2 linked regions of the Moorella thermoacetica genome follow. The protein of the gene in region 1 interacts with the protein of each later gene in a pairwise test. Links are inferred from orthologs where the notes say so. Each region holds a gene or a part of one and is shown on either strand. Other genes may lie near its edges.

What was found.
Region 2: the proteins of def (region 1) and MOTHE_RS04970 interact in binary tests that used the Escherichia coli proteins (3 or more experiments, as listed by UniProt). The link is inferred for Moorella thermoacetica from one-to-one orthologs.

The regions. Positions count from the first base shown.
Region 1 is NZ_CP012369.1:824,297-839,993, reverse strand. The notes cover bases 9,957-12,905. They hold def (peptide deformylase), read right to left. Parts: upstream 11,691-12,905; coding sequence 11,223-11,690; downstream 9,957-11,222. Other genes in these bases: priA (replication restart helicase PriA), read right to left, coding at 11,709-12,905; fmt (methionyl-tRNA formyltransferase), read right to left, coding at 10,285-11,220; MOTHE_RS04130 (DUF116 domain-containing protein), read right to left, coding at 9,957-10,294. In the rest of the region: MOTHE_RS04185 (FtsW/RodA/SpoVE family cell cycle protein), read right to left, coding at 1-1,185; MOTHE_RS04180 (Stp1/IreP family PP2C-type Ser/Thr phosphatase), read right to left, coding at 1,178-1,888; MOTHE_RS04175 (FHA domain-containing protein), read right to left, coding at 1,842-2,273; MOTHE_RS04170 (FHA domain-containing protein), read right to left, coding at 2,333-3,091; dual-specificity RNA methyltransferase RlmN, read right to left, coding at 3,091-4,155; MOTHE_RS12750 (cyclic lactone autoinducer peptide), read right to left, coding at 4,286-4,423; MOTHE_RS04160 (accessory gene regulator ArgB-like protein), read right to left, coding at 4,440-5,084; MOTHE_RS04155 (sensor histidine kinase), read right to left, coding at 5,166-5,867; MOTHE_RS04150 (transposase), read left to right, coding at 6,011-6,352; MOTHE_RS04145 (IS3 family transposase), read left to right, coding at 6,316-7,281; MOTHE_RS04140 (hypothetical protein), read right to left, coding at 7,485-7,979; 16S rRNA (cytosine(967)-C(5))-methyltransferase RsmB, read right to left, coding at 8,045-9,418; more of MOTHE_RS04130, read right to left, coding at 9,485-9,956; more of priA, read right to left, coding at 12,906-14,174; MOTHE_RS13255 (hypothetical protein), read right to left, coding at 14,323-14,487. UniProt on the Escherichia coli protein: Removes the formyl group from the N-terminal Met of newly synthesized proteins. Requires at least a dipeptide for an efficient rate of reaction. N-terminal L-methionine is a prerequisite for activity but the enzyme has broad specificity at other positions.
Region 2 is NZ_CP012369.1:979,543-992,675, reverse strand. Bases 39-2,875 are described here. They hold MOTHE_RS04970 (aspartate-semialdehyde dehydrogenase), read right to left. Parts: upstream 2,043-2,875; coding sequence 1,035-2,042; downstream 39-1,034. Other genes in these bases: dpsA (dipicolinate synthase subunit DpsA), read right to left, coding at 2,685-2,875; MOTHE_RS04965 (dipicolinate synthase subunit B), read right to left, coding at 2,054-2,662; dapG (aspartate kinase), read right to left, coding at 39-950. Also shown: more of dapG, read right to left, coding at 1-38; more of dpsA, read right to left, coding at 2,876-3,578; dapB (4-hydroxy-tetrahydrodipicolinate reductase), read right to left, coding at 3,674-4,504; MOTHE_RS04950 (YlmC/YmxH family sporulation protein), read right to left, coding at 4,797-5,060; MOTHE_RS04945 (hypothetical protein), read right to left, coding at 5,070-5,384; MOTHE_RS04940 (dUTPase), read right to left, coding at 5,427-5,804; MOTHE_RS04935 (M16 family metallopeptidase), read right to left, coding at 5,879-7,144; MOTHE_RS04930 (D-alanyl-D-alanine carboxypeptidase family protein), read right to left, coding at 7,166-8,314; MOTHE_RS04925 (polysaccharide deacetylase family protein), read right to left, coding at 8,437-9,162; MOTHE_RS04920 (polyribonucleotide nucleotidyltransferase), read right to left, coding at 9,224-11,467; rpsO (30S ribosomal protein S15), read right to left, coding at 11,609-11,878; MOTHE_RS04910 (hypothetical protein), read right to left, coding at 12,011-12,232; MOTHE_RS04905 (bifunctional riboflavin kinase/FAD synthetase), read right to left, coding at 12,304-13,133.

The sequences.
Region 1 (15,697 bases):
GGAGCTCCCGCCGTAACTTACAAAAGGCAAGGTCACACCCGTCAAGGGCAGGAGTTTACTGACGCCAGCCATAATGATAAAAGCCTGAAAGGTAACCAGAACTGTCAGCCCCCCTGCCAGCAGGATACCCTGCTCTTCCCTGGCGCCAAGGGCGGTCCGGAAACCGCGCAGGGCAAATAAAAGATAAAGAAGGGCGACGCCGATGCTCCCGAAAAGCCCCATTTCTTCCCCCATGGTAACAAAAATAAAATCGGTGGCCACGGCAGGAATCAACTGGGAATGGCCCAGCCCCAGTCCGGTGCCAAAGACGCCTCCGCTTCCCAGGGCAATCAGCGCCTGCACGATCTGGTAACCAGCTCCGGCAGCGTCCGTCCACGGGTTGAGCCAGATGGCGATCCGCACCCGCAGGTAGGGAAAAAGACGGTAAGCCAGCAACGCCCCCAGAGTAAACAGGCCTGCACCCGCTGCCACATAACGGCGTTTACCAGTAGCCAGGTAAAGCATGGCCAGGAAGGTGGCCAGGAGGATCAGTGCTGACCCCAGATCCCGCTGGATAACCAGGAGTAAAACCGCCAGGGCCGTAGCCGCCAGAAGGGGGCCCCAGGTAGGGCGCCCCATTCCCTGGACCAATAATTCCCGCTTATCGCTCAGGTAACCGGCCAGATACATGACCATCAGAACCTTGACCGCTTCAACCGGCTGCATCTGGAAGGATCCCAGGGTCACCCAGCTCTTAGCCCCACCGATGCGCGTCCCGGCCACAACAGTAAAGGCCAGGAAAAAGAGCCCCAAGGACAGGAAGAGGTAGGGGTACTGTTCCAGGCGCTGGTAATCCCGGAAGCCGGTGGTCACGGCCACCAGTACCAGCAAACCCAGGATAGTCCAGATAATCTGGCGGTAGGCCAGGCCGGGGTCCAGGCGGAATAAAAAAGTCAATCCCAGGGTAGTTAATACGGCTGCCAGGGGCAGGAGAAATTCATCACCACCGTGGCGGGTAACCCGTAAAATCAAGTGTACACCCCAGAACCCGCCCAGGAGAAGGGCCAGGGCATAAGCCGGTTGCCAGCCTGGGTGGTGGAGGCCAGAATTCACCATGTAGCCATATCCGGCCATGATTATCAGGGACGGCCAGGCCAGCAGGGCCATCTCCTGCCTCCGTCCGGTACCAGCACCGGTATTAATCATAGAGGCCCAACACCACCGTGATATTATCCGGCCCTCCCCGCTCGAGGGCCAGGTCCAGGAGCTTCCTGGCAGTCGCTGCCAGGGATAAATTTTCCCCCAGGATGCTGGCCAGTTCAGCATCAGGGATGACTTCATACAGCCCATCAGTACATAGGAGGAGCCTGTCCCCGGTTTTTAATTCCAGCTCCCGGCTGTCAATCTCCACCCGGACCTCGGTCCCCAGGGCCCGGGTAAGGATATTACGCCGGGGATGCAGGCGGGCCTCCTCCGCAGTCAGGCCGCCGCGTCGAACCAACTCGCCTACATAAGAATGATCGTCGGTAAGGACCTGTAATTGTCCGTCCCGGAAAAGATAGGCCCGGCTGTCACCGATATGGGTCAGGTAGGCCCTGGACCCCGTTACCCAGACAGCCGTCATAGTAGTACCCATTCCTTCCCTCTCCTGGCTGCTTAAGGAAGACCGGTAAACTACCTCATTAGCAAAGGCAGCGGCTGCCAGGAGCCGGGGCAGGGGCTCCCCCTCCGGCCCGTTAAAGAGTTTATCTGCCAGGGCGCGCAGGGCCAGTTGGCTGGCAACCTCCCCGGCCTGGTGGCCGCCCATGCCATCAGCTACTGCTAATAGCCCCCGCTCAACATCGAGGATAAAGTAATCTTCATTACCGGGCCGCACCAGTCCGGTATGGGAAAGGGCTTCGGCTTGCATCTTCCCACCCCACTTTGAAAGTCACGCCGCCGATACTTATCTTATCGCCGGGCCGTAAACTATGCGGACCGGTTAGCCGCAGGCCGTTAACGTAGGTACCATTGGTACTATCCAGATCCAGGATTTTCCATTCTCTTCCCTGGCGGGTGATTACAGCATGTCTGGCGGAAACGTGGCTGTCATTAATAATAATATCGTTGTGGTTATCGCGGCCAATGCTAATATTTTCGCCGAGGGGGTAGCTTTCTCCTCTTTTTGCTCCCCCATTTTTTGCATCCAGGACCACCAGAACCGGGCGTTTTCGCGAACTTTGTGCCGGGGCCAAGCCCAGTTCCAGGTACATTAGCCGCAGTACATGCCAGACAAAGATATAGATCAAAAGCACAAAGACAAACCTTAACCCGACCAGCAAAACTTCGCCCAAAACAATCACCCGACCCAACTTCAGCTAACCTGTAACTCCAGCACGCTCCGCCCCACCTGCAGGCGGTCTCCGGGCTTCAGGAAGGCCCGCTCTACCCTCCTACCATTAACCATGGTCCCGTTACGGCTGCCCAGGTCCGTTACCAGGACGCGGTCGTGGCTCTCCTCCACCTGGCAGTGCCGCCGGGAGACCTGCTCATCGGTGAGGACAAAATCACAGGCCGGCTGGCGGCCCAGAACCTGTCTGCCCTTCTGGAGAAGAAAAGTACGACCCGCATCCGGTCCTTCCAGTACCGCCAATTTTAAAGCCGGTTCTTCCGGCGGTCCGGGAGCTTCATCAATTGCCCGGTAAATAAGGGTATCGCCTTCCTCCGCCGCCGGCCCGGCAACATTCCCGCTGGCCGTCTCCGGTTCTTCCTCCATTCGCGCTGCCACCCGCATCTCCCCGGGGGTGAGCTCGTCTTCAACCTCAAACTCCACCCTGGGTTTACCAACGAGGGTGTAATTCTGTTCTGCCGCCTTTTTGCTGATATAGTCCTCCAGTTCCCGGGCCAGGGAATGCTCAAAAACCGAGAGCCGCTCAAAATCATAGGGACTCAGGTTCACCAGGTAGACGTTGGGTACATAAACGTTGTGAACGCTGATCGTCCGCCGTGCCACCATGACCTTGGCCAGCTTTTTGGCGATTTCTACCGGTTGCAGGGCCACTTCCCCGCCGCGGCGGAAAAGCCCGTCAAAGAGCCGTTGCCAGAAGTGTTCGTTTTTCTCCAGCAAGTCCATTATAACACCTCCCTGGACGCGAAACGTAACTGGCCACAAGCAGCGGCGATATCCTGTCCCCGGCTATCACGGATGGCTGCCTCCAGCCCCGCCTCCTGCAACAGCGCAACAAAAGCCCTGGCTGCCGCCGGGGGTACCCCTTTGAACCCGCTCCCGGCCACCGGGTTCAGGGGGATTATGTTTACGAAGGCCAGCATATCCCGGAGAAGCCTGCTTAAACCCCGGGCATCCTCCCGACGGTCGTTGACCCCGGCTATCAGGGCATACTCGAAGGTAACCCGCCGCCCGGTTATTTCAGCATAACGGCGGCAGGCCGGGATAAGCTCTTCCAGGGGGTAACGCCTGTTGATGGGCATCAGCTTATCCCGCAGTTCGTTAGTGACCGCATGCAGGGAAACAGCCAGCTCCAGGGGCGGTTTTTCCCTGGCCAGTCGCTCGATGCCGGGAACAATGCCGCAGGTGGACAGGGTAATCCGCCTGTGGCTGATGCCCCATCCCGAAGGATCTTCGAAAATACGTACCCCTTTCATGACGGCCTCATAGTTATTGAGTGGTTCCCCCATACCCATAAAGACGATATTGCTGATCCGGTTCCCCCCTTCCCCCTCCGCCAGTTCCGCCCCCAGGGCCAGGGCCTGGAGGATAATCTCACTGGCGGTCAGGTTACGCTGGAGGCCGCCCTGACCGGTGGCGCAAAAACTGCATCCCATGGCGCAACCCACCTGGCTGGACAGGCAGGCGGTATTCCTGCGGCGGCCGTCTTTGTAAATCATGAGAACACATTCGATGCTATTACCGTCACCCAGGCCCAGGAGCAACTTGCGCGTCAGGCCGTCAGCCGCCACCAGGCGGTTCAGAACCCTTACCGGAGGTAGTTCGGCTACTAACGCCAGACGCTCCCGGAAAGCCCGGGGCAAATCGGACATAACCTCTATTCCTTTCGCCCGACGGGCGTGCAACCAGCGAAAGATCTGCCGGCCACGGTAGGGCGCCTCCCCCAGCCGAACTGCCAGCTCCTCCAATTCTTGGGGCAACAGCCCCCGCAAGTCAATTCTGGTAGTCATGGCCATCTCCTGGCTTTATTATGAATGAAGCTATACCATAATATACCACAATCCCGGCCCGGCGGCAGCAGGGAATGAAAAAAAGGGGAGTTTTTTCTCCCCTTTCCTATGTAACCCTACACCCAGTTATTTATTTACGCAGGGTCTCCGGGACCTCCGGCTGGTGCCAGAGCCATGTACTGGTCGGCAGGACGCTGCCGTTGGCCACCAAGACCGCCAGGGCCACACCCAGGGTGGCAATGATGGCAGTCAGCCTTTTAACCATCATTCTCACCTCCTCTTTTCTATCCCAGGGGCAGGATCCGCTGCAAAAGGGAGTCGGCCCACCCCACAGCGGCAAAACCGGCCGGAGTCAAGGCCAACCCCTGGACGGCCAGGGCCAGAAGGCTGCTGGCCAGAATGCCCCGGGGCCATTCCAGGTAGAAGCCGGCTATAATCACTAGCAACCACCCCGTTAACCATAAATAAGCAGCCTGCTTTAACCGGGCCCGGCGCCGGTGATTGCTAATGGGTGCCGCCGGCGTAGTTACCGGTACCAGCCGCCGGGCAATATCAAGATTAGTGACAAATGCCCCTACTGCCAGGGCCGGCAGGTATCCTCCTGCCACAAGCGCCAGCCCCCGGCCCAGAAGAGCCAGAAGGATCAGAGTCATCAGAGATAAGAGCAAACAGCGGTAGTAGGCACTGGCATGGACGCCTCCCGACAGGAGGCGGTAGCTGGCCATGGTCGCCAGGGCGGCCATCATTTCCGGTACCAGGCCCAGGTACCAGGCTGCTATCACGAAAACTGCTAACTGGAGGACCCCACCCAGGGCCACCTCCAGGCCGAAAGCCACGACCTCTGCTTCCGGCTTCCTGCCCCCGCCCTCCGGCAACCTGGAAACCAGGTAATCGGCGCCCACCCGGGCGAGCTGATGAATGCTTAGCAAGGCTTACCTGCTCCATAAAACTTTGTTAATGCTACCATATTATTCTACATGATCGCGAAAATTCCTGCCGCCATCACAAAATCAACTTGAAAAAATGGGAAATTTTACAGTAAAGACCGTACCCTGGTCGCTACTGTTGACCTCCACCCGGCCATTATTGGCCTTCACCAGCTTCTGGACAATGTAGAGGCCCTGGCCGTGGCTCTCCCGATCGACCTTTTTCGTGGTAAACCCCCGGGCAAAAATCTTTTTCTGCAGTTCCAGGGGAATAACCGGTCCGGTGTTACCCACTTCGAAACAGTGACAGTTGCCTTCATTATAGATCCGCAGCCAGATGCGTTTTTCCCCTCCCGGGGTACCCGCCAGGGTGGCTTCCAGGGCGTTATCGAGGAGGTTGCCAAAGATGCTGGTAGCGTCCGTGGGTGGTAAGAGCAGGCCCTTCAGGTCGCTGTTAATTTCATACTGGAAACTAACCCCCTTCTCCTCGATGGCCGTCGCCTTGGCCTGGAAGAGCCCGGCCAGGGCCGGCTGGCTGACCTCGATGATCCGGGTGGGCTGGCGTACCTCCTTGCAAACGGAGGCGATATACTCCAGGCCGGCCTCGTTCATTCCCAATTGCAGCAGGCCGTAGACCGTTTGCAGGTGGCTGATGAAATCGTGGCGCTGGGCGCGCAGGCTTTTCATGCTCTCCTTCAGGTTGGCGATATAGATTTCCTGACGCATCAGTTGGATGTCCCTGTTGGTGGCCGTGAATAAAATATAAATCATACCCAGGGAAGTCAATAGGAGTAACGATGAGAGTATCAAGATGGCCCTAGGCGTGCCTTCTATGGGGAAAATTGGGAAGGCCTCCTGCTCTTAAGCCCCGAAATTAGATTGGACAATCTTCCAAATTCATGAGACTATAAGGTCAGGAGGTTATTCAAGTGGAACGTCGGAAATTTACCCTAGAGTTCAAGCGCCAGGTCGTCGAACAGGCCATCGCTGCCGGAAATAATTCCGTCGTTGCTCGGAAGTATGATATCCGGCCGAATATTGTCAGCCGATGGGTTCGTCAGTACAAAGCCGGCCAACCCATGCAAGGCAGTAGCCCAAAGGGAAACGCCACCCACGTTACTCAGCAGGAACACGCCCGACTCGTTGCAGAGAACCGTGAGTTAGACAAACAGAATACCCATCTAAAGCAACTTCTGGGCGAAAAAGACCTTGAAATTGCTATATTGCGTGACCTATTAAAAAAAGCCAACCCTCACTTGCAGATAAAGTAGCCATTGCGCACAAGTGGATCACAGCCGGGTACAACGCTACTCTCGTGCTGCGCATAGTGGGGGTTTCTCGATCCACCTATTATTATCAATTAACACATGAACCCAAGCCGCATACCACGACGGGTGGACGTCCGTTTCCTGGTCATTCACTGACTGTGGGCGGCCGCAAGGTCAGTGATGAACAGATTAAGGAATGGATTATGGAGTCTATTTCCGGTGATGGTTACGCCTACGGGTACCGTAAGCTCACTCATATGCTTCGACAAGATCATGAGCTGGTGGTGAACGAGAAAAAGGTATACCGCTTGTGTAAGGAACTGGATATTCTGCGGCCACAACGGAACCTCCGTCGGAAACACCCGCGGAATTTGGCCCAGAACCGCACTATCACAGCGCCAAACCAGCTCTGGGAGGTCGATGTCAAGTACGGATACATTGCAGGAGAAGACCGGTTTTTCTTTGTGCTGTCGTACATTGACGTCTATGACAGGCAGATTGTGGGCTATCATATTGGTCTAACCTGTGAAGCCAGACATGCCGTTGAAACTTTTCGAGCAGCATTGTGGAAACGTCAGATTCTTCAAAGGAATTTACCATTACCCATCATCCGTTCGGATAATGGACCCCAGTTTGTAAGCCATCTGTTTGAATCGGAATGTGAGCGATGGAATGTCCTACACGAGAGAATACCGCCCAAGACACCGAATATGAACGCATATATCGAATCGTACCATCGGCTTCTTGAGGATGAATGCTTGTCGATGGGCGAGTTTGGGACCTACGCGGAGGCATATCAGGCGGTCGTGGAATTCGTTAGCCGTTATAACAACCGCCGATTGCACTCTAGTTTACACTACCTGTCGCCGGCCAAGTTTTACCGTCGTCATATCGAGACAGGATTGCAGCCCAGATATCCCGTGAGGGTGTGACGTAAATTGGTGCGTATCCGGAAGCCTTTGCCCCTTAAAAGCTTGAAGAAAAATTGCAAGAGAGCTTAATGTCGGGTGCATATGTCCAATCTGCGGGGGTTAATCCGCCTGGGCGTAGTAACTAAGATTCAGCAGGCAAATTAAGAAGGTCTGGAGCAGGACCAAAATCAGGATCACCAGAGTAAAATTTCTATTCTTCATCTTCATTGTTCCTTTCGGTCCCGGTTCTCAAGAAGGCTCCTGCTGAAGACGAGGGAAAGGCGCCACCGCCGGCAGAGGTAGGCTGCCGCCCCCAGGATGATTTCATCTGGAATGGGAAAGAGTACCCTGAGCCACGGGTCATGCAGGGCCGTTTCGAAACTAATACCGGTTAAGTATGAAACTGTGGGGATAGATATACCCTCAACAATGCCCACAGCCAATACCCCTAAAAAGGCCGCCATGGTTGCCTCAAAATAATCCACTCGAACAATGAAGTGTAAAAGCAAGATCAAGACAATCAATTGCGCCAGGGTATGAACGCCAAAATCATAAGGCAAACGCCGAAAGAAAAATGAAAAGACACCCCCGCCTATGCCTATCGCCGTAATAAATCTCATGCGTGGGTAGCGTCCAATGAGACCTAAACCCAGCGCCACTTGAATAATCTCTTCCGGTATGGATTGAAAAACCAGAGCCGTCCACGGCATGAAATCCATACTCTACCTTCCCCCAGTTTACCGAATATCCCTGAACCATATTCTGCATAAGGGGACAGAATCCTTTATTTTTCTAGCTTTTTTATCCTGGCGATAAAAAAGCCGTCCGTCCCGTGACGCTGGGGCAAAAACTGGACCCAGCCCTGGCGGGCGGTGACCATCAGGTCCGGTGGCAGGACCGGCAACCAAGGCTCCAGGGAGTCCGGTCTGAATTCCCCCGCCCGTTCCAGAAACTCCCGTACCACCTCCTGGTTTTCTTCCGGCAGCAGGGTGCAGGTACTGTAAACCAGGACACCTCCCGGTTTCAGGGCCTGCCTGGCTCCCATCAGAATGGCCAGTTGTAGCCGGGCCAGCTCCCGGGTGCGGGGGGCTTCTTTCCGCCAGCGGGCGTCGGGCCGCCGCCGCAATACCCCCAGCCCGGAGCAGGGGGCATCAATTAGGAGGTAATCTGCAGCCGCCGGGTAGCGTTCCCCCAGTTCCCGGGCATCTACCAGGACGGTGCGAACGCAGGTAACCCCCAGGCGACGGCAGTTGGCGGCGATCAAATCCAACCTCCCCCGGTGAACATCGCAGGCCAGAATCGTCCCCCGATCGGCCATCAGCTGGGCCAGATGGGTTGTCTTACCGCCCGGTGCGGCGCTGGCATCGATTACCCAGGCACCAGAGTCCGGGTGCAGGGCATGGCTGACCAGCTGGGAACCCTCGTCCTGGACATAAAACAACCCCTCCTGGAAGGAGGGACTGGCCTCTAGCGCTCCCAGCCCCTCGACCACCAGCCCTTCCGGGGCGTAACGGGCCGGCCTGACGGTCGCCCCCTCCGCCTGGAGGCGCGCGGCCAGTACATCTTTTCTCGTCTTCAGGGTGTTGACCCGGGCTATTGTGGGAGGGGGTTCATTATCCGCCCGGCAGAGATATTCGGTCTCCTGGTACCCGAACTCTTCCAGCCAGCGTTCTACCAGCCAGCGAGGGTGATAATAGCGCAGGGCCAGGTAGCCGGCCGGGTCGGTTTTCCAATCGGGATAGGGCAGGGCGTCCTTTTGCCGGTCCAGGTGGCGCAGGACACCGTTGACCAGGCCCGTCGTACCCCGGTGACCGTACTTTTTGGCCAGCTCCACTGTTTCATAAATGGCCGCCCGGGGCGGTATCCGGGGCACATACAGCAACTGGGTGGCTCCCAGGCGCAGAACACAGCGAATCCAGGGCGGCAGTTTCTCCAAGGGTTGCCGTAAAAAAAGGCCCAGAGCCCAATCCAGGGTTCCCCAGGCCTTAATGGCGCTATAAGCCAGTTCAGTAGCCAGGGCCCTCTCGCGGCCATCCAGGCCGGCGGACTTCAACACCTCATCCAGAGCCAGGCCGGCATAGGCCCCTTCCTCAGTTACCCGGTAAATTACCTGCAATGCCGCCTCCCGGGCCGAAACGGCGGGCTTGATTTTACCCAAGCTATTGCCTCCATTTACGCCGGTAGATAATGTTTCTCCGCTTCCCTCTATCCCTGTTGATACAGTCTAGCTACCGTGGGTTACTTCGACCCACCCCTCGCTGCAGGCCTGAACCTGGGGCACCGTCCTGCCGGTCAGGAAAAACTGGACGGCCTGCTCAACCTGGTTTAAATTAACCTGGGTATTGAGGCAGGGCCCATGGGGTCTTAAGTTCAGCACCCCCAGTACCGGCAGGGGTTGGGTATCCTGGATGCCGCTAGTCAGGTCGCGCTCGCAGGCTATAGCCACAACCGCCCGGGGACGGTATTGCTTCACAAAGTGGCGGGCCAGGGTACCTCCTGTGGCCACCGCCAGACGGACACCGTACCTGGCCGCTAGGGCGTGGAGAGCGTCAATGGGGCAGCGCCCGCAACGGCGGCAGTTGTTAACGTCAATGGTGATCTTATGGGGACAGCCGCTCCATTGCAAGCAATGGGGGGCCAGGATCAGGATTTCTCGCGGGGCGACCTGCAGCCTCTGCAGGCGCACGAGCTGGTTATTCATTTCGATGAAAGAAGCCTTGATAGTAGCCGCCTCGACCCCCAGACGTTTCCCCAGGGCCAGGGCCACCGGAAAAAGAATATTCACCGCCATCAACCCCAGGTGCTGGAAAAGGGGACGGCTGCGCCCCTGCCAGAGCATGAGTACCAGGCTGATTATACCCAGGGCAATGAGCAGGAAGAGCACCGCCAGGGTAAAAAAGCCCAGGGCCAGGAGGACCCGGTTAAAAAGGCTGCTATGGTTAATCAGTAAATACCAGCTGCCTGCCAGGACCGCCGTTATAAACATGAGGCTCAAAGCCAGGAGGCCGATGAAGAGGCGTTTTTTTATACGCATCCCAGAATCTCCCCGGGTACCATGGGGTACCCTTGCAGGTAGGCGGAGGCCGGCATGATCTTCTTCCCCGGCGGCTGCACGGAGGTGACCAGTAGCCGACCGGTCCCGGCCTGGACCACGAACCCTTCCCGGCCGACCTCCACGACCCGCCCCGCCCTGCCGATGGCAGACGGGTCAGTTAGCCGGGCGCCGTATATCTTTAGCCGTTCCCCGGACCGCAGGGTATAAGCCCCCGGCCAGGGGTTCAGGCCCCGGATTTGGTTATAGATAACCTGCGCCGGCTGCTCCCAGTGAATTACTTCTTCCTCCGGTTTAAGCGGCGGTGCGTAGGTGGCCAGGGCCTCGTCCTGGGGTAGGCGCGGCGCCCGGCTGGCTGCTATCAATTCCAGGGTATGTACCAGGAGTCCGGCCCCCACCTCAGCCAGACGGTCATGGATCTCCCCCGTCGTGGCCTCCGGTGGGATGGGCAGCTTCTCCTGGAGGATGATGTCGCCGGCGTCCAGTTGCGGTGCCATCCACATGGTGGTCACCCCGGTTTCAACTTCCCCGTTCATCACGGCCCGGTGGATGGGAGCCGCTCCCCGGTAGCGCGGTAACAAGGAGGCGTGCAGGTTAACGCATCCCCGCGCCGGCAGGTCCAGGATCTCCCGCGAGAGAATGCGGCCGAAGGCCACTACCACGATTAACTCCGGCTGCAATAGCCGCAAGTCCTCCAAAAACTCCCTGTCCTTCATGTCAGATGGCTGGCGCACCGGCAGCCCGGCGGCCAGGGCCGTACTCTTTACGGGTGGCGGCAGGAGTTTCTTGCCCCGCCCCCGAGGCCGATCGGGCTGGGTGATTACGGCAGCAAATTCATGGCCAGCTGCCACCAGAGCCTGCAGGGAGGGAACGGCAAAATCGGGGGTTCCCATGAACACTAACCGCATCTCTACCGCTCCCCCGGCTGGTTCTCGAGCCAGCGTACGACTTTATCAATAAACAGGATCCCATCCAGGTGGTCTATTTCATGCTGCAGTGCCCTGGCGTACAGGCCCTCCGCCCGGATCTCCCGCACCCGGCCGTGGCGATCCAGGCCCCGGACGGTGACTACCGCTGCCCGCGGCACCTCCCCCTGGGCACCGGGGATGCTCAAACACCCCTCCGCGCCGACTTCTTCTCCGCTGGCGGCAATTACCTCCGGGTTGATAAGCTCGGTCAGTCCTTCCCCGACATCAACGACTATCACCCTTTTCAGGACGCCGATCTGGGGTGCGGCCAGCCCCACCCCCGGGGCATCGTACATGGTATCAGCCAGGTTATCCAGTAGTTTCCAAACATTGGAGGTTATTTTCCTTACCGGTTGGGACTTCTCCCGCAGGAGAGGGTCCCCCAGGGTTAAGATCTTATGAATTGCCAAGAAACGTGCCTCCTAACGCTACCAGGGATTGACGGGCCCCACGTCGACGATCATCCGGATATCGTGACGGGGCCGGTAATTTGCCAGGCAACCGGCCAGCCGGGCCTTATTCCGGGACCAGGCGGGGACCTTCAACACCAGTTGCCAGCGGTAGTTATCCTGGACCCGCACGGGAAAGCCGGGGGCGGGACCAAGCACTTCAATCTGTGCGCCGGCTCCTTTGATGGACCCGGCCAGGTCATGGGCGGCTTCGATTACCCCGGCCTCGTCACGCCCGCTAAAGCCTACCCGTACCAGCTTCACAAAGGGAGGATAACCCCCCGCCCGGCGGCCGGCTATCTCCTGCTCGTAGAACCTCCGGTAGTCCTGGGCCGCTGCCAGGGTAATGGCCGGGTCGGCGGGGTTATAGGTCTGGATAATAACCTTCCCGGCCGATTTTCGTCCGGCCCGCCCGGCCACCTGGGTTAAAAGCTGGAAAGTACGCTCCCGGGCCCGGAAATCCGGCTGGTACAGGGATAAATCAGCATTGACGACCCCCACCAGGGTCACCCCGGGAAAATCCATACCCCGAGCTATAGTCTGGGTACCGACGAGGATATCGGCGTGGCCTCCGGCAAAGGTCCGGTAGATCTCCTCCCACCGGCCCTTTCTAGCAGTAGTATCTCCATCGGCGCGGATAATTCGCGTCCCGGGCCACAGGGCCCGGGCTTCAGCCTCCACCCTCTGGGTGCCGGCCCCCAAGCGTACCAGGGAGCCGCCGCATGCGGGACAGTTGGCCCTAGCCGGTTCACCGCGGCCGCAGTAATGGCAGCGTAAGGTTCCATCCTGGTGGTAGGTCAGGGCTACGTCGCAATGCCGGCACAAGGGTACGTAGCCGCAACGGCGGCAGAGGACATGGGGGGCATAGCCGCGCCGGTTCAAGAAAAGAATTGCCTGCCTGCCCGCCGCCAGGGCGGCAGCTACTTCCTGTCGGAGCCGACGGCTCAAGTAACCCTGGTGGCCGGCCCGGAACTCCTCCCGCAGGTCGACGATCTCCACCGCCGGCAGGCTTAAGTTTTCCACCCGGCGGGGCAACTGTAACAGGTTTATCGCGCCCCGGCGGGCCAGGTAAAAGGTTTCTGTGCTCGGGGTGGCGCTGCCCAGGACGACCACCGCCCCCTCCAGATGGCCCCGTTTGATAGCCACCTCCCGGGCATCGTAGCGGGGAGCCGCGTCCTGCTTGTAGCTGCCGGCGTGTTCCTCGTCGACGATAATCAGGCCCAGATCCGGCAGGGGTGCGAAGAGGGCCGACCGGCTGCCGGCGATAACCCGGATCTCCCCCCGGCGCGCCCGTTCCCAGATGGCCGCCCTTTCGCCCGGGGAAAGATTCCCGTGGATGACGGCCACCCCATCCCCCACGGCCTGTCTCAGCCTGGCCACCACCTGGGGTATCAGGGAATGCTCCGGCACCAGGAAAAGGGCCCGCCGCCCCCGGGCCAGGGCCGCCCTGGTCGCCCGCAGGTAGACCTCGGTTTTGCCGCTCCCGGTGACCCCATATAGTAAAAAGGTGCCCCCCTGGGACAGAGCGCCTTCTATTGCCCTGAGGGCTTCCTCCTGGTCCCTGTTAAGCTGCAGGGGAGCAACCCCACCGCCGGCACCCCCATGGTTACCGTACTCCTCGCTCCCTCCCTCAAAACGCGAAGGAGGCATCCCCTCCGCACCGGCTGGCGGCCCGAGGGTTAGCTCGATTAACCCCATCTCCTCCAGGCGCCGCAGGGCGGTATAACCGTTCCCTGCCGCCAGGTCCGCGGCCGGCCGGGGGCCCCCTTCCAGGAGAGCTCTAAGAATCCTCGCCTGGCGCGGCGCCCGCCGCTCCATACCTGCCAGGGCCGCCGCCGCCCCGGGACGCGGCACCGCCCAGTAGGGCCGGCGCACGCCGGGTGCCTGCCGCCAGTTCCACTCTTCCCGGATCAGACCGTGGGTCGCCAGGATCTTCAGGGCTCCTGCCAATTCCCGCCCCCGGGCAAAGGGCCGCAACTGGCTTTCCCCGGCCACGGCCACTTCGGCCAGGTAGGCAGCTACTGCCCGGGCGGGCGATGGCAGGTACCCGGCCAGGTTGAGGGCCGCCGCCGTTTCCTCCCCCGACGTCGGCACCCAGCGCCAGCGGCGCTCCAGACGCCGGCCCGTTGCCGGCGGTAACATTGCGCTCAAAGCAACGGCCAGGGGACAAAAGTACCGCTCCGCCATGTAACGGCCGAGTTCCACTAAATGTGGGGGCAGAAAATCGGCCTCCAGGACGTCCCTGATATCCTTCAGGCTGGAATGCCCCGTACCGCCCTGCAGGTCTACCACCAGGCCGGTGGCCATCTGCTTGCCAACCGTCACCAGAACCAGGGAACCCACCCGGACCCCGGCAGCCATCTCCGGCGGCACCCGGTAGGTCAGGGTCTTATCTATAGCACCAGGGGCCGAGTTGACTGCCACCTCTACTAGCAAATCCGCCAACTCGACCCCCTCCTGGTTTCCTAATCCACCAGTATTATACCAGATACGGCCCTTTAAGGGAACTCCAGATCATTTATCCGGGAATGCTCTTCAAACCACGCGACTCCATGGAATAGCCTCCTTCCGTTTTTGTAAATAGCGGCGGCCTCTATTCTTTCCAGGCCTGGCCAAGGGGCCGTGGCGGCTCAAGGTTAAATTGCTGTTCCCGGCCGCCGTCCTCATCCCCTGGGCCATGGCAGCAGCCGTTTTCACCTGGGGCTGGTTCCAGACCCGAAAAACGGCTGCCGGAGAGGCCGGAAAGACAGCCTGACATTCCTCAATCCTTCAATCCCCCGTCAATACATGCATCCAGCACGGTGCGGCAGAAGCTAAAATATAGAACTCATAAAGCTCCATAACGGTTGATTCCGGTGCCGGGGGGTGATATAATATCGACTGTGACAAACGCTGATGTGGCTCAGTGGTAGAGCAGCGCACTCGTAATGCGCAGGTCGAGGGTTCGAATCCCTCCATCAGCTCCAGCTAAATCAAGGCCTCCGAGGATCGCCCAGGAGGCCGTTTTTGTGAATTGGTGCCCATTTGGTGCCATTCCATATTTTAGCAAAATAACCCGCCCCTCTAATCCACGTTTTACTACAGAACCACCGGCCCCGGCCCAAGTATGAGTGGATAGTGCCTATCCGTGCCAAAATGGTTAATCGGTCGGCTCCTTTCTCAAGAAACAAATCTCTGACTCCTCCTGGGGTAATGCAGCCTCAAAGGGTACCCTTTGATGTGTAAGTTATAGGGCATACCAGGGCATATCCCACTTTGCCCTCTGGCGAGACTACGAGGGGTGGTTGCCAACCCGCTTGTTCATGTCCGGCCTGCGGGTTAATTGGGATCCGGGGAGATTAGAAACAGCCCGTGCTCGATGGCACGGGCTTTCGTCCTTCTCCTTATTGTTCAATGGAATATCATGAAGAGCACGATCGTGGTCACAATCGTTACCAGGCCTTCCAGCAGGGTAGCCGCTGTCTGGGCCTTATAGGCATCGGTGACCTCCAAACCCGAAAACTGCGACACTACCCAGAAGTAACTGTCGTTAACATGGGAGACGGTCATAGCCCCGGCGCCTATTGCCATTACCGTCAGGACAAGATCCATTGGAGACGTCAACCCTAGCTGCGGCAGCAGGGGAGCTATAAGGCTCGAGGTGGTAACAAGGGCCACCGTCGAGGAGCCCTGGGCGGTTTTGAGCATGGCTGCTATGATAAATACAAGGATAATAGCCAAGGGACCCCCCGCAATGTTTCCTCCAGCTAAAGACTTAATATAATCCGAAATAGGAGTGGCTGACAGCACGGCCCCGAGAGAGCCGCCTGCGCCGGTTATGAGTAAAATAATCGCTGAATCCTTAATCCCCTGCCCCACCCAGTTCATGAGCGTCTCTTCGTCAAACCTGGGGAGGAGCGTAAATGACAGCAGAACGCCTATCATAAGGGCGTTGACCGGCGTGCCCAGAAATATAATAAAATTGTTCC
Region 2 (13,133 bases), 160 kb from region 1 along the record:
CGGGCAACCTCGCTTTTAACGGTAAAGACCAGTTCCCCGGGAAAGATATTGATAAAGTCCACGCTGATATTATTTTGAGCCAGCAGCGGGAAAACCTCCCCGGCTCCCTCCCCTGAGGGGAGGGAAACCCGCAACTGGGTCAGACCGTCCATGTGGGTAATGCCGGTAATGACCCGGTCCCGGCTGATATGGACGCCGGTGACCCCCGGTTGCCAGGCTACCACCAGGGTACCAGGGCCGTCATTAAAGGTTGACTTGATCCGTAAGGGAATATTCTTCTGCCGGGCTATTTCTACGGCTCGGGGGTGGATGACCTTCGCCCCTTCATAGGCCATCTGACAAACCTCATTGTAGGTGATGGTGCTCAGGGTCCTGGCATCGCTGACAATATGTGGGTCGGCAGTTTTAACCCCATCCACATCGGTAAAAATTTCAACTGCTTCCGCACCCAAGGCCACTCCCAGGGCCACCGCCGTGGTGTCGCTGCCACCACGGCCTAGAGTGGTTACTTCCCCGGATTCAGTGACTCCCTGGAAACCGGCTACCACCACTACCCGGCCCTGGTCAAGGTAGGATTGAATCCGGCGCGGTTCAACCCTAAGAATACGGGCATCCCCAAACTGGGCGTCGGTAATGATGCCGGCCTGGCCTCCCGTCAGGAAAACTGCCGGCAGATCCTTACTTTTAAGGAGCCCGGTCAGGACCACCCCGGAAATAACCTCGCCACAAGCCAGGAGGAGATCCCGCTCCCGGGGCTCAACCTCGTTATCCCCCAGCAGTTCAAGGAGGGTATCGGTAGCATAGGGCGCGCCCCGGCGCCTCATAGCCGAAACGACTACTACCACCTGGTAACCCACCCGGCAGGCCCTTTCGATATGCCCGGTTACCACCAGTCGTTGCTCGGGACTGGCTACCGACGTACCACCGAACTTTTGGACCAGGACCTTCACGCCGGCCACCCCTCTTTACTTGTTTATTAATACCCTGCCAGGCCTGGAGCCGGGTGCGCCGGGGTTAAAACTTTTACTTTTTTCCTAAAGAAGGCCTTCCTGCAGCAGTAATTCGGCAATCTGCACGGCATTGGTCGCTGCACCCTTGCGCAGGTTATCGGCAACCACCCACAGGTTCAGGCCGTTGGCAATGGAGAAATCCTCCCGGATACGCCCGACGAATACCTCGTCCCGGCCGTCGGCCTGGATGGCCAGGGGATAGGCCTTATTATCAAGATCGTCGACTACCACCACCCCGGGGGCCCGGCTCAAGAGTTCCCTGGCCTGGGAGGCCGTCAGCTTTTCCCTTGTCTCTACATTAATTGCTTCCGAATGGCCGTTAAAGACCGGAACCCGTACCGTGGTGGCCGTCACCCGGATATCATTATCTCCCATAATTTTCTTGGTCTCGTTGACCATCTTCATTTCTTCCTTGCTATAACCGTTCTCCAGGAAGATATCGATATGGGGCAGGCAGTTGAAGGCAATCTGCCAGGGGAAGACCCTGCCGCTCACTTCCCTGCCCTCCAAGACCTGCTGGCTCTGTTTCCGCAGCTCATCGATGGCTTCCTGGCCGGCGCCAGAAACAGCCTGGTAGGTCGAGACTACTACCCGCTTGATGCCGGCGGCGTCATACAGGGGCTTCAGGGCAACCACCATCTGAATGGTGGAGCAGTTGGGGTTGGCAATCAGCCCTTTATGCCAGCGTACATCCTGGGGATTAACCTCCGGTACCACCAAGGGTACCTCCGGATCCATACGGAAGTTATTGCTATTATCAATTACCACTGCTCCGGCGGCCACCGCCGCCCGGCCAAAGATTTTACTGGCTTCACCCCCGGCAAAGAGGGCTACGTTAACCCCGGCGAAGGATTCCGGAGTGGTTTCCTCAACGCGGTACTCCTCGCCCTTGAAGGTGACTTTCTTTCCTGCGGAGCGACTGGTCGCCAGGACCTTTAACCTGCCGACGGGAAAATTCCTTTCCTCCAGAACTTTAAGCATGGTCTGGCCTACAGCTCCGGTACCTACTACGGCAACATTCAAATTCGCCATCGCTGTTTGATCTATCCTCCTGTCACCTGCCCCTTTTCCGGAGACCCCATTAAAACAGGCTGAATCTGCCTGCCCTCCAGGGCTGCCACGATGGTAGCAACAAGCAAATCCATCCTGGCTACCAAGGAGTTGGGTTTCTTTTCTGGATCATCCTGACCAAAGGGAACCAGGTAGATATTTTTAGTGTTCATAATCCGGCCCAGGTTGACAGCATTGGCCCCCAGGCCATCGTTACTGGCAATGGCCAGCACTACCGGTCGCAGGTTGCGTAACTGAGCCTTGGCGGCCATTAAAACCGGGGTATCGGTAATCCCGTTAGCCAGTTTGGCCAGGGTGTTACCGGTACATGGAGCTATAACGAGAATATCAAAGAGTTTTTGGGGGCCAATGGGTTCGGCCGCAACAATAGTATCAATGGCCTTATGGCCAGTAATCCGTTCCACTTCGGCCCGCCAGTAACTGCTGGTGCCATAACGAGTATCACTATCCCTAACAGCCGGGGAGATGATGGGTACAACCTCTGCCCCTTCGGCGATCACCCTGGCCAGTTCGGGCATCACCGCAGCCAGGGTACAGTGAGAACCGGTGACGGCAAACCCTACTTTTTTACCCTGTAACATTTTAAAAGCACCTCCGTAGGGTTTACAGCCGTTCCAGGCACTCTAAGATCAGGGTAGGATAGAGGCGGGCCAGGATAAGCCCCGCCGTCCGGGGAGCGACCTTCCCCGGTAGCCCGGGTGCCAGCATGGCCCGGCGTTTCATGGCGGTAGCAGCGGCAAAATCTATCCCACCGGGAGCCGATGCCAGGTCAATAATCAGGACCCCCGGGCTGGTGGCAGCCAAAACGGACGCTGTCAGGACCTGGGCGGGCACAGTATTAAAAATCACATCTGCCTCCCCGATTACTCCTGCCAGGTCAGTAAAGGCTACCGCCCGCCACCCTTCGGCATAGGCCCGCGCCCGGTCGGCCGCGCCCCGGTCGACCACCGTTACCAGGGCCCCTACTCCGGCCAACATGCGGGCCAGGGTAAAACCAGTCCGCCCCAGCCCCAGGACAAAGGCCCGGCTACCGTGGAGGGTAATAGGCAACTCCTGCATGGCCAGCATCAAGGCTCCTTCGGCAGTAGGAATAGAGTTCAAAATCGCCATTTCATCCCTATCTGCCGTTTCAACTAGTTGCCAGCCCCCAGTAATTGCCATTTCCTTGAGCAGGGGGCGGGCGACTCCCACCAGGACCAGGGTCCCTGCTGGTATGGCTTCCGCCAGTTCCTGGTTGAAATAAAGGGGCTGCTGGCTCCCGGGGGCGTGAATCCGGCCCTCGGAGTTGACCCCCGGTACCGGCAGGATGACTACCCGTACTCCCCGGACGGTCGCGCGGGGATCATCATAACAGGCATAACCGCCCCCTCCTGGTACTTCTGGTAGGCCGCAGGCCTGGACCTCAGCTCCCTGCCGCAGCAATTCCTCCAGGAGGATTGCTTCCCGGGCATCGCCCCCCAGCATTGCCACTTTAATGCCTGTTAGCATCCCACCCATCCCGGAACGACCTCCTGCAAACTTAGTACACCTGTACTAATAGTACACCTGTACTACTTGCAATATATGTGGAGCCCTTCCGGGAGGTGCCAGGTCTAAAATTCCAGCAGGTTTTCCAGCCCGTAGACCACCCCCTTGAGCTGGCGGACCTTCTTTATAGCCAGGAGCAGCCCGGGTAAAAAGGCTTCCCGGCTGGTGGTATCGTGGCGAATGGTCAAAAGCTGGCCCTGCCCCCCAAATATTACCTCCTGGTGGGCTACCGCCCCCGGCAGGCGAACGCTGTGGACAGCCAGGCCCTGGTAAGTAGCACCCCTGGCGCCGGCCACCTTTTCTTCCGCCGGGGACGGCGTAAGGGGACGGTTTACCCGGGCAGCCATCAATTCAGCTGTTTTCAGGGCCGTTCCCGAAGGGGCGTCGATTTTCTGGTCATGATGTATTTCAATGATCTCCGCCCGTGGGAAATAACGGGCCGCTTCTTCGGCAAAATGCATCATCAAGATTGCTCCCAAGGAAAAATTTGGAGCGACTACCGCCCCGACCTGGCGGGCCTCACAGAGCTGGTGTAATTCATCCAGCCGCTCCAGGCTAATGCCGGTGGTGCCAATCACCGGGCTAACGCCCTGCTCCACTGCCAGCCGGGCGTTGGCCAGGGCCGCCGCAGCTACTGTAAAATCGACCATAACCTCGGGCCGGGCACTGGCGATCACCCCGGCCAAATCCTCCTGGATGATTACTCCCGCCGGGGGGAGACCGTTCAAAGAACCGATATCTACGCCTACTTCCCGGCGGTCTACGGCCCCGACCACGGCAATGTCCTCTGTTTGCAACAATCCCCGCGTCATCTCCCGGCCCATACGGCCGGCCGCTCCGGTTACAACAACTCGTATCGTGGCTATCACCTCGCTAAAAAAATAAGAGAAAACCATGAGCATCCCGCCCCGGTTTTCTCCCGGATCACCAGAATACTCATCTCGCCAGGCCGCATCGTGTGAGTAGCGCTCCACCGTGATGGTGACAGTCCGGTGCTTATTCAGCCACCGGCCCAGGAAGACGGCCCGGGCCAGCCATCTCCCTTCGGCAGCCAGGCCCTTTCTTACCAGTTCACCGGGGCCCCCCTCACCGGTAATACTCTTGCCGGCTGCACCTCTACCCCACTGCACACGAGATGAGGTTAGTTTTAATTTGTTGCCCCTATGATACCACCGGGGAAGAGAACTGTCAATCTTTCTGGCGGCGGCTGTAGGTCGGATCCATATCGACCACCACTAACTCATTGCCCACCTTACGAACCGCCTCCCAGGGTATGAGGAGTTCCTGACGGCTACCAAAAAGGGAACGCCAACCTCCCCGCGGCGGCAAAATAATCGCCGCTACCCTGCCCTCATCCGCATCCAGGACCAGATCGGCATCGGCGAAATTACCCAGCCGGGAACCGTCGTAGAGGTTAATTATCTCCTTTCCCATGAGTTCTGTAAAGCGCATGTGCACCACCTACCGCCCTTTGAACCGGGGCCAGAGGCTGAAAAACACGGGCTGGAGGAAAGCTACCAGAAGGGCGACTATGGCCAGGGGGTCGACCTGGACCCGACCGATGGTAATCACCTCTGGCAGGTTGATTTTTAAAAAGCTTACCAGGAGAACCAGGGACAGGTAGATCCCACCGGCCACAGCTACTAACTCGGCCAGAGCCCTGGATGCAGGGCTGGCCACCGCCTCGACATTACTGCTCCGGTAATGGTGCACCTTGAGCCAGAGGGCCACGAAAAAGAGGAGTAACAAAAGTGCCAGGAGCAGAACTATTTCCATACGCTATCACCCCTCTAAAACCTATGAGGGGGAATAGCCCTTTTATTCTTCCTTGTCCGCCCACCCGGCGGCATATTCCTTCTGGTCCGTCAGGCCTTGCTGGCGACGAAAATTCACCTGGTTTTTGGCCAAATAGGCCTGGTAAAAATCCTCAGCTGTAATCCCGGCTTTGAGGCACATGCTGACCAGGAAATGCAGGATATCCACCAGTTCCCCCTTAATGGCCTCGTGGTCCAATGGGTGGGGATTCTTCCACCACTTAAAGTTTACTTCGTCCAGGAGCTCTCCCAGCTCGGCGACTATAGCCAGGACTTCTTTCTGGATCCACTCAGCGGGGCTATAATCTGGCAGCTGCCGCCGCCGGGCCAGGTCCCGGTCAAAGCGCTCCTGGAGTTCGAAGATATGTTCCAAACGGTCCACCGGTTTCTCCTCCCTATCGCCTTTTATCGCAGTAATCAATCCCTGCTCTAGACCTGCCCTCAATGGGGGCTCCCCTACAACCCTGCGGAGCTGGCGATGGCGGCCAAGTCCAGGGGTTCTACCTCCGGCCCCAGGGCGGTCAGGGATAGGTATTCCGGCCGGAAAAGCCGCTGCGCCAGGGCCTGGACGTCATCCCTCGTAACCTGGTTCAGGCGCTCGATTACTTCTTCGGCCGTGATTACCCGGCCAAAAGAAACCTCCGTTTTCCCCAGGCGGCTCATACGCTGGCTGACACTCTCCTGACCCAGGAGAAGATTGCCCCGGATCTGGTCCTTGGTCCTTTTTAACTCCTCTTCGGTAACGCCGTTGTTCTTCAGGGACGCCAGTTCTTCCAGAACCAGTTGCACCACCTGCCGGTAATTATCCGGGCTGGTACCGGCGTAAACAGTAAAGAGGCCGCTGTCGCCGAAACCGGCATGGTAGGAATAGACAGAATAGGCCAGGGCGCGTTCTTCCCGGATAAGCTGGAAAAGGCGGGAACTCAGGCCGCCCCCCAGGATATTGTTTAAGGCCTGGACAGCATAAATAGCTGGATCATCCTGGGCCAGTCCCGGCACACCCAGGCAGATCTGGACCTGTTCCGTATCCTTGACCTGCATACTGGTGGCCGCCCGGTTTACAGGCGGGTGGAATTGGGCTGCCTTGCCCGGACGCCTTTGCCGGCCGAAGGATGCTTCCAGTTTGACTATCAGTTCGGAGGTATTAAACTTACCGGCAGCAGCCAGGACAATATTGGCGCAATTATACTGTTCCTGGTAGTAGCGGTATATGAGATCCCGGTTTAAAGCAGCCACTGTTTCATAGGTCCCCAGGATAGCCCTTCCCAGGGGATGGCCCGGCCAGATGGTCCGGGCAAAAAGGTCGTGGATCAATTCATCCGGGGAGTCCTCGTACATTTTAATTTCCTCCAGGATCACCCTTTTTTCCTTCTCGATATCTTCCGGGGCCAGGAGGGAATTAAAAAACATATCGCTTAAAACATCGATAGCCAGGTCCAGGTGTTCCGCCAGGACCCGGCTGTAAAAGCAGGTATATTCTTTAGTTGTGAAGGCATTGATGACCCCGCCGACTGCTTCCAGTTCCTCCGCTATCTGCCTGGCAGTACGCCTGGTAGTCCCCTTAAACAAAAGGTGCTCCAGAAAGTGGGAAACGCCCTGGTTATCCTCATCCTCGTTACGGGACCCGGTCCGTACCCATACGCCCAGGGCTACGGAATTAACAAAGGGGATTTCCTCGGAGACTATCCGGATACCGTTCTCCAGGATTTCTTTCTGGTACATTCCCTTCCCCCTAACTTTTTTTCATCTATTTCGTTCCAGAAGGGCCGAAAACCTGCCGGCATGAAAAATATTACTACCCAGGGAGATTAACCGCGACCACCAGGGAATTGCCCTGACATCCCCGGTGGCCACCAGGGGAGCGGCCGCGACCTCACGGCCTGCGAAAAGTATCTGCACCCGCCCCAATTCCTGACCCTTTCTTACCGGCGCCCTGGCGGCACGCGGTAAAAGCACCTTTTTTTCCAGCTGGCCGCTCCGGGCCAGGGGTGCCGTGAAGCCAGCGTCCATAGCCGGGGCCACGCCGATGCTGGTCATTTCTCCGTTGGGAATATATACCTGGCCCAGGGGTTCCCCGGCTTTCACCATTTCGCAATAAAAATTTTTAAAGCCATAATCCAGGAGGGTCCTGGTGTCGCCGTAACGATCAGCGCTGCCCAGGACCACGGCAATCAACTGGCGGCCCCCCCTTGTCGCCGAGGCCACCAGGCACTGGCCGGCGGCTGCGGTAGTGCCGGTCTTGACCCCGTCGGCCCCGGGGTAGCTTTCCAGGAGGCGGTTGGTATTATAGAGATGGCGTACCCCATCCGGTCCCGGGATCTGGTCTTCAACTGTGGCCACCAGGCGGCGAAAGACAGGGTTACCCAGGGCATAGCGGGCTATTAAGGCCAGGTCGTAGGCTGAGGTATAATGGCCCGGATCAGGGAGACCGTTGGGGTTATTGAAGTGGGTCGTACGGGCTCCCAGGAGCCAGGCCTTGCGGTTCATCAAGAAGGCAAAGCCGGCCTCGGAACCGGCCAGTCCCTCGGCAATGGCTACGGTGGCATCGTTACCGGATTCAAGGAGAGCCCCTTTTACTAAATCCCCCAGGGTCAAAACTTCCCCCTTTTGCAGGTAGATACTGGCCCCCGGGGTGGTAGCGGCATTTTCGCTTACCTTAATAGGGGTATCGAGCCGGCCCAACTCCAGGGCCAGGATGGCCGTCATGATCTTCGTCGTGCTTGCCGGGGGTCGCTTTTCCCTGGCACCTCGCTCATAAAGGACCTGCCCTGTGCTTGCTTCCATCAAAACGGCCGCCGGCGCCGTAATTTGAAGTTCATCAGCCGCCTTTACCGGGCTGGAACCCAGGAAACAAAAAACAACCAGCGCTAAAATCAGGACTACATGTTTCACATGCTTCACTCCCTGGAAAATTCCCTGCTTTTTCGGGCCCCTGGCAGATAAAGAGCCCTCCCGGCAGGCTAATCCCAGGTTATTATCTCCAACTGTGGCATACCTTATAAAAAAACGGGTGCTCACCCGTTTGGAAGTATCTCAGAAGTTGTTACCAGGGCATATCCCCGTTCCTTAAGTTGCTTTAAAAGTTCCGGCAGGGCCTTCGCCGCCGGTTCCGTCGGGTGCAACAGCACAATGGCCCCGTTCTGACACTTGGGGAGTATCGTGGCCAGGATATCCTCCGGCTGGGTATTGGGCAGGTAATCACCGGTGTTAATCGTCCACATGATAAACTTATAGCCCAGGTCGCTAGCTGCAGCCACTACCTGGGGTTTACTCTCCCCGTAGGGTGGAGAGTAGAGGACGGGTTTTTTCCCGGTAATAGCCTTCAACGTTGCCTCGCCTTGAAGAATATCCTGGCGATTTTCCTCCCGGCTGAGATTGTCGGGATGGGGATGGCTCTGGCCGTGGTTGCCGATTTCGTGGCCGGCAGCGGCCATCTGGCGGACCAGTTCCGGGTGGCGTTCTGCCCACTGGCCGGTAGGGAAAAAGGTCGCCCTGGCTCCGACCTGTTCCAGGGCGGTCAGAATGGCCGGCAGGTATTCCTCTCCCCAGTCGATAGTAAAGGTCAGGGCTATTGCCTTCCGCTCCGGATCACCCTGATAAATGGGCTGGGTTTTCATGACCGGTACCGCCGCCCTGCCGAACCACCGCCAGCAGGTAAAACCCAGGAGAAGGAGTAATCCGAGTATAGCCAGGAAGCCCCAGCCTTTAAACCCATGCCTCTGCCAATAAAACACATACATTGACCGCACCCCTTTATTCGGTTGCCTGATCAATGTATATGCATCTATCGGCGCCTTCAGACTAACGAGATTGTCTGCGGTTGTTTAAGCCCCGATGGCCGCCTTCCCGTCCAGCCCGGCGAAAGTGGCGGTGCCCCCCTTCCCCGACCGTCGACTCATTGAGGGCCTCTTTACGTGAGAGTTTCAGCCGGCCCTGGGGGTCAAAACCGATGGCCTTGACCAGGATATAATCGCCTTCCTGGACTACATCCTCCACTTTTTCTACCCGTTCGTTGGCCAACTGGGAGATGTGGACCAGCCCTTCCTTACCGGGCATCCCCAGCACCCCGGGTATTACCTCTACAAAGGCACCAAAGTCAGTCACCCTAGTTACCTTGCCGTTGTATACCTTACCTGTTTCCACATCCTGGGTCAAGGATTCAATAATCTTTAGTGCCCGCTCCCCGGCGGCGGCATCGGTAGAGGCAATGAAGACGCGTCCGTCATCCTCGACGTCAATCTCCACCCCGGTCTCTTCAATGATCTTTTTAATGATCTTACCGCCCGGGCCGATAATATCCCGAATTTTATCCGGGTCAATGGTAATAGTCAGCATCCTCGGGGCATATGGTGAAAGCTCCTTGCGCGGCTCCGGGATAGTTGCCAGTATTTTATCGAGGATAAAGAGCCGGCCGCGGCGGGCCTGTTCCAGAGCCCGTTCCAGGATGGATCTGTCGATCCCGGCAATTTTAATATCCATCTGCAGGGCTGTTATACCCTTTTTCGTCCCGGCCACCTTAAAGTCCATATCTCCCAAGGCGTCTTCTAATCCCTGGATGTCCGTAAGGATGGCTACCTGGTCGTTCTCCTTTACCAGGCCCATGGCTACCCCTGCCACCGGGGCCTTGATGGGCACCCCGGCATCCATGAGGGACAGGGTGCTGCCGCAGACGCTGCCCATGGATGTTGAACCGTTGGAGCCCAGGACTTCCGATACCAGGCGAATAGCATAAGGGAATTCCTCTTCCGAGGGGATCATGGGCTCCAGGGCTCGCTCGGCCAGGGCTCCATGGCCAATCTCCCGCCGCCCGGGGGCTCTGATGGGGCGTGCTTCACCGACGCTGTAGGGCGGGAAATTGTAATGATGCATATAGCGTTTCGATTCATCGACTCCCAGGTCGTCGAGGATCTGCTCATCGCTAATGGGCCCCAGTGTAGTGACCGTCAAAACCTGGGTTTCTCCCCGGGTGAAGAGACCGGAACCATGGGTGCGGCTTAAGACCCCCACCTCGCAGGTGATGGGCCGGATCTCTTCCAGGGTGCGCCCATCCACCCGGATACCTTCCGTAAGGATCATGCGGCGGACTATTTCCTTCTCGATCTTGGTAATCAGCTCTTTTATCAGGCCAGGGAGTTCGGGGTTGGCTGCCAGGGCCTCTTCCTGGCCCTCCAGGATCAAGTTGTTGATTTCCTCCCGGCAGGCGTCTAACTGTTTATTCCGTTCCTGCTTGCTCCACTTCTCGTCACGGCTGCGATAAATAACCTCACGAAGCCTGGGAGTAGCAATCTCCCGCACCCGGCTCTCCCATGCCGGGTCTAGCTGGGGGGCAACTAGCTCCGGTTTTTCCTTCGCCAGGCCCATGGCCAGGGCTTCTGCACGAAATTCATTGATAAAGGCAACAATCCGCTTGATCTCTTCATGACCTTGCATTATACATTCCAGCATCAGGTCTTCAGGTACTTCTTTAGCGCCGGCTTCTACCATCATGATGGCGTTGGCTGTGCCGGCCACGGTAAGATTTAGACTGCTCCGGGAATCTTCCTCCAGGGTCGGGTTAATAACCGGGCGGTTGTCGATTAATCCGACACTTACCGCCCCAATGGGCCCGGCAAAGGGTATCGCCGAGAGCATCAAGGCTGCCGACGCCCCGATAATACCAGCCACATTGGGAGGACAATCCTGGTCGACCGACATCACCGTAGCCACCACGTGGACATCGTTGCGGTAGAATTTAGGGAAAAGGGGCCGGATGGGGCGGTCGATCAACCTGGCCGAGAGGATGGCCTTCTCGCTGGGCCGTCCTTCCCGTTTAATAAACCCTCCCGGGATTTTACCGGCAGCATAGAGCCTCTCTTCGTAGTCAACGGTAAGGGGAAAGAAGTCGATTCCTTCCCGGGGTTCCTCTGAAGCTGTTGCCGTTACCAGGACCATGGTGCCACCATAACTAACCATAACTGCTCCCCCGGCCTGTTTGGCCAGGCGTCCGGTTTCCAGGGTCAGATCCCGGCCGGCAACAACCAGGGTTTTACGTAATACCCCTTGCATTAGTTATAAATAGCCTCCTCTACTCTTATCCTTATAAACCCAATTTCATTCGACATTGATCATAGTATTTCCTTCCAACAACACCTTAAATACTGTTAAGAAGTCATTAAAAAAGGAGCGGTTCTACCGCTCCCAGAAAAATTAGCGTCTCAAGCCCAGGGACTCGACAATCTGCCGGTAACGCTCAACATCGTTTTCGCGCAGGTAATTGAGCAATCCCCGGCGTTGACCAACCATCTTAAGCAATCCCCGGCGGGAGTGATGGTCCTTATGATGTACCTGCAGGTGTTCTGTTAGGTGGTTAATGCGTTCCGTTAGAATGGCAATCTGTACTTCTGGCGAACCGGTATCATTCTCATGTTTTTGATAGCGGGCAATAATTTCCCTCTTTTTGGCTGCATCCAGGGCCATCAACTTCACCTCCTTTATTCCAGCATCCCCAACCGGCCAAGAAAAGCGTCGGAGCTTCGCTAATCCTCGCCACGGGTTCATTAGCTATATTATAAGCTGTCCCGGCAACAAACGCAACTTCCTTTTACCTGCCTATTTTCCGATAATAGTAATTACCAGTCGCCCGGCCAGAACATCCTTCACCACCATGTCAAAGGGCCGTCCCGTACTGGCCATAAATCCCCGAAAACGGGTCGCCGTGGGTATATAACCGGGTATACTCCGGGCGGCTACCCGGATATCGCTTTCATTTATCTGATCCTGGCGTAAATCCTGCAGACGTTTCCTGGCATGGGCGGTAATAATTATCTTCATCATCCCAGCCCCAATCCGCCCTGGTAAATTTTATTAAACCAGTATATTTTACGCCAGGAATTCCAATCTGGTTACGCCTGCCGGTCCCTCTGCTCAAGAATTGAAAACCGATGTCCTCCCAGTATGTTACGGGCCTGTTCCCGATCAGCCTCCATTTGGGCCTTTAACTCCCCGGGGCTGGCGAATTTCCGCTCCTGGCGGAGGAAAGCCCGGAATTCCAATTCCATTTCTTCATTGTAAAGATTGCCGCTAAAATCCAGTAAATGGGCTTCAATGGTCGCCGGCAGGGCCGAGCCGAAGGTTGGCCGTCGGCCTATGTTTACCACTGCCTGCCATTTCCGGCCCCGGAAGGAGGCTAAGCAGGCATAAACGCCGTAGGCAGGCAACTTCAACTCCGGGGGTACGGCCAGGTTGGCAGTAGGGAAACCCAGTTGCCTGCCGTGCTGATCGCCGGCAACAACCCTGCCAGCCAGGACCGGCCAGTAACCGAGGAGATCCCGCGCCAGGCCGATGTCACCATTTTCCAGGGCATTACGGATGGCCGTGCTACTGACGGTGAGACCCCGCAAGGTTACCGGCCCCATCACTTCAACCTTAAAGCCCAACTCCTCCCCCAGGCGCCGGAGGAGGGCCGGCGTGCCTGCTCCCCTGTGGCCAAAGGTAAAGTTAAAGCCCACCGCCACCAGACTGGGATGGAAATGAGCCCATAAAATCTCCCGTACAAAGGCCTCCGGTTCCAAGGCTGCCAGGGAGGGGGTAAAGGGTAATAAAAACAGGTGGTCTATACCCAGCTGGCCAATAAGTTCAATTTTCCGTTTCGTGGTTGTCAACAACCCTGGCGGGCTACCTTCAAGAACCCGGGCCGGGTGGGGGACGAAGGTAATAACCACCCCCTCGCCCC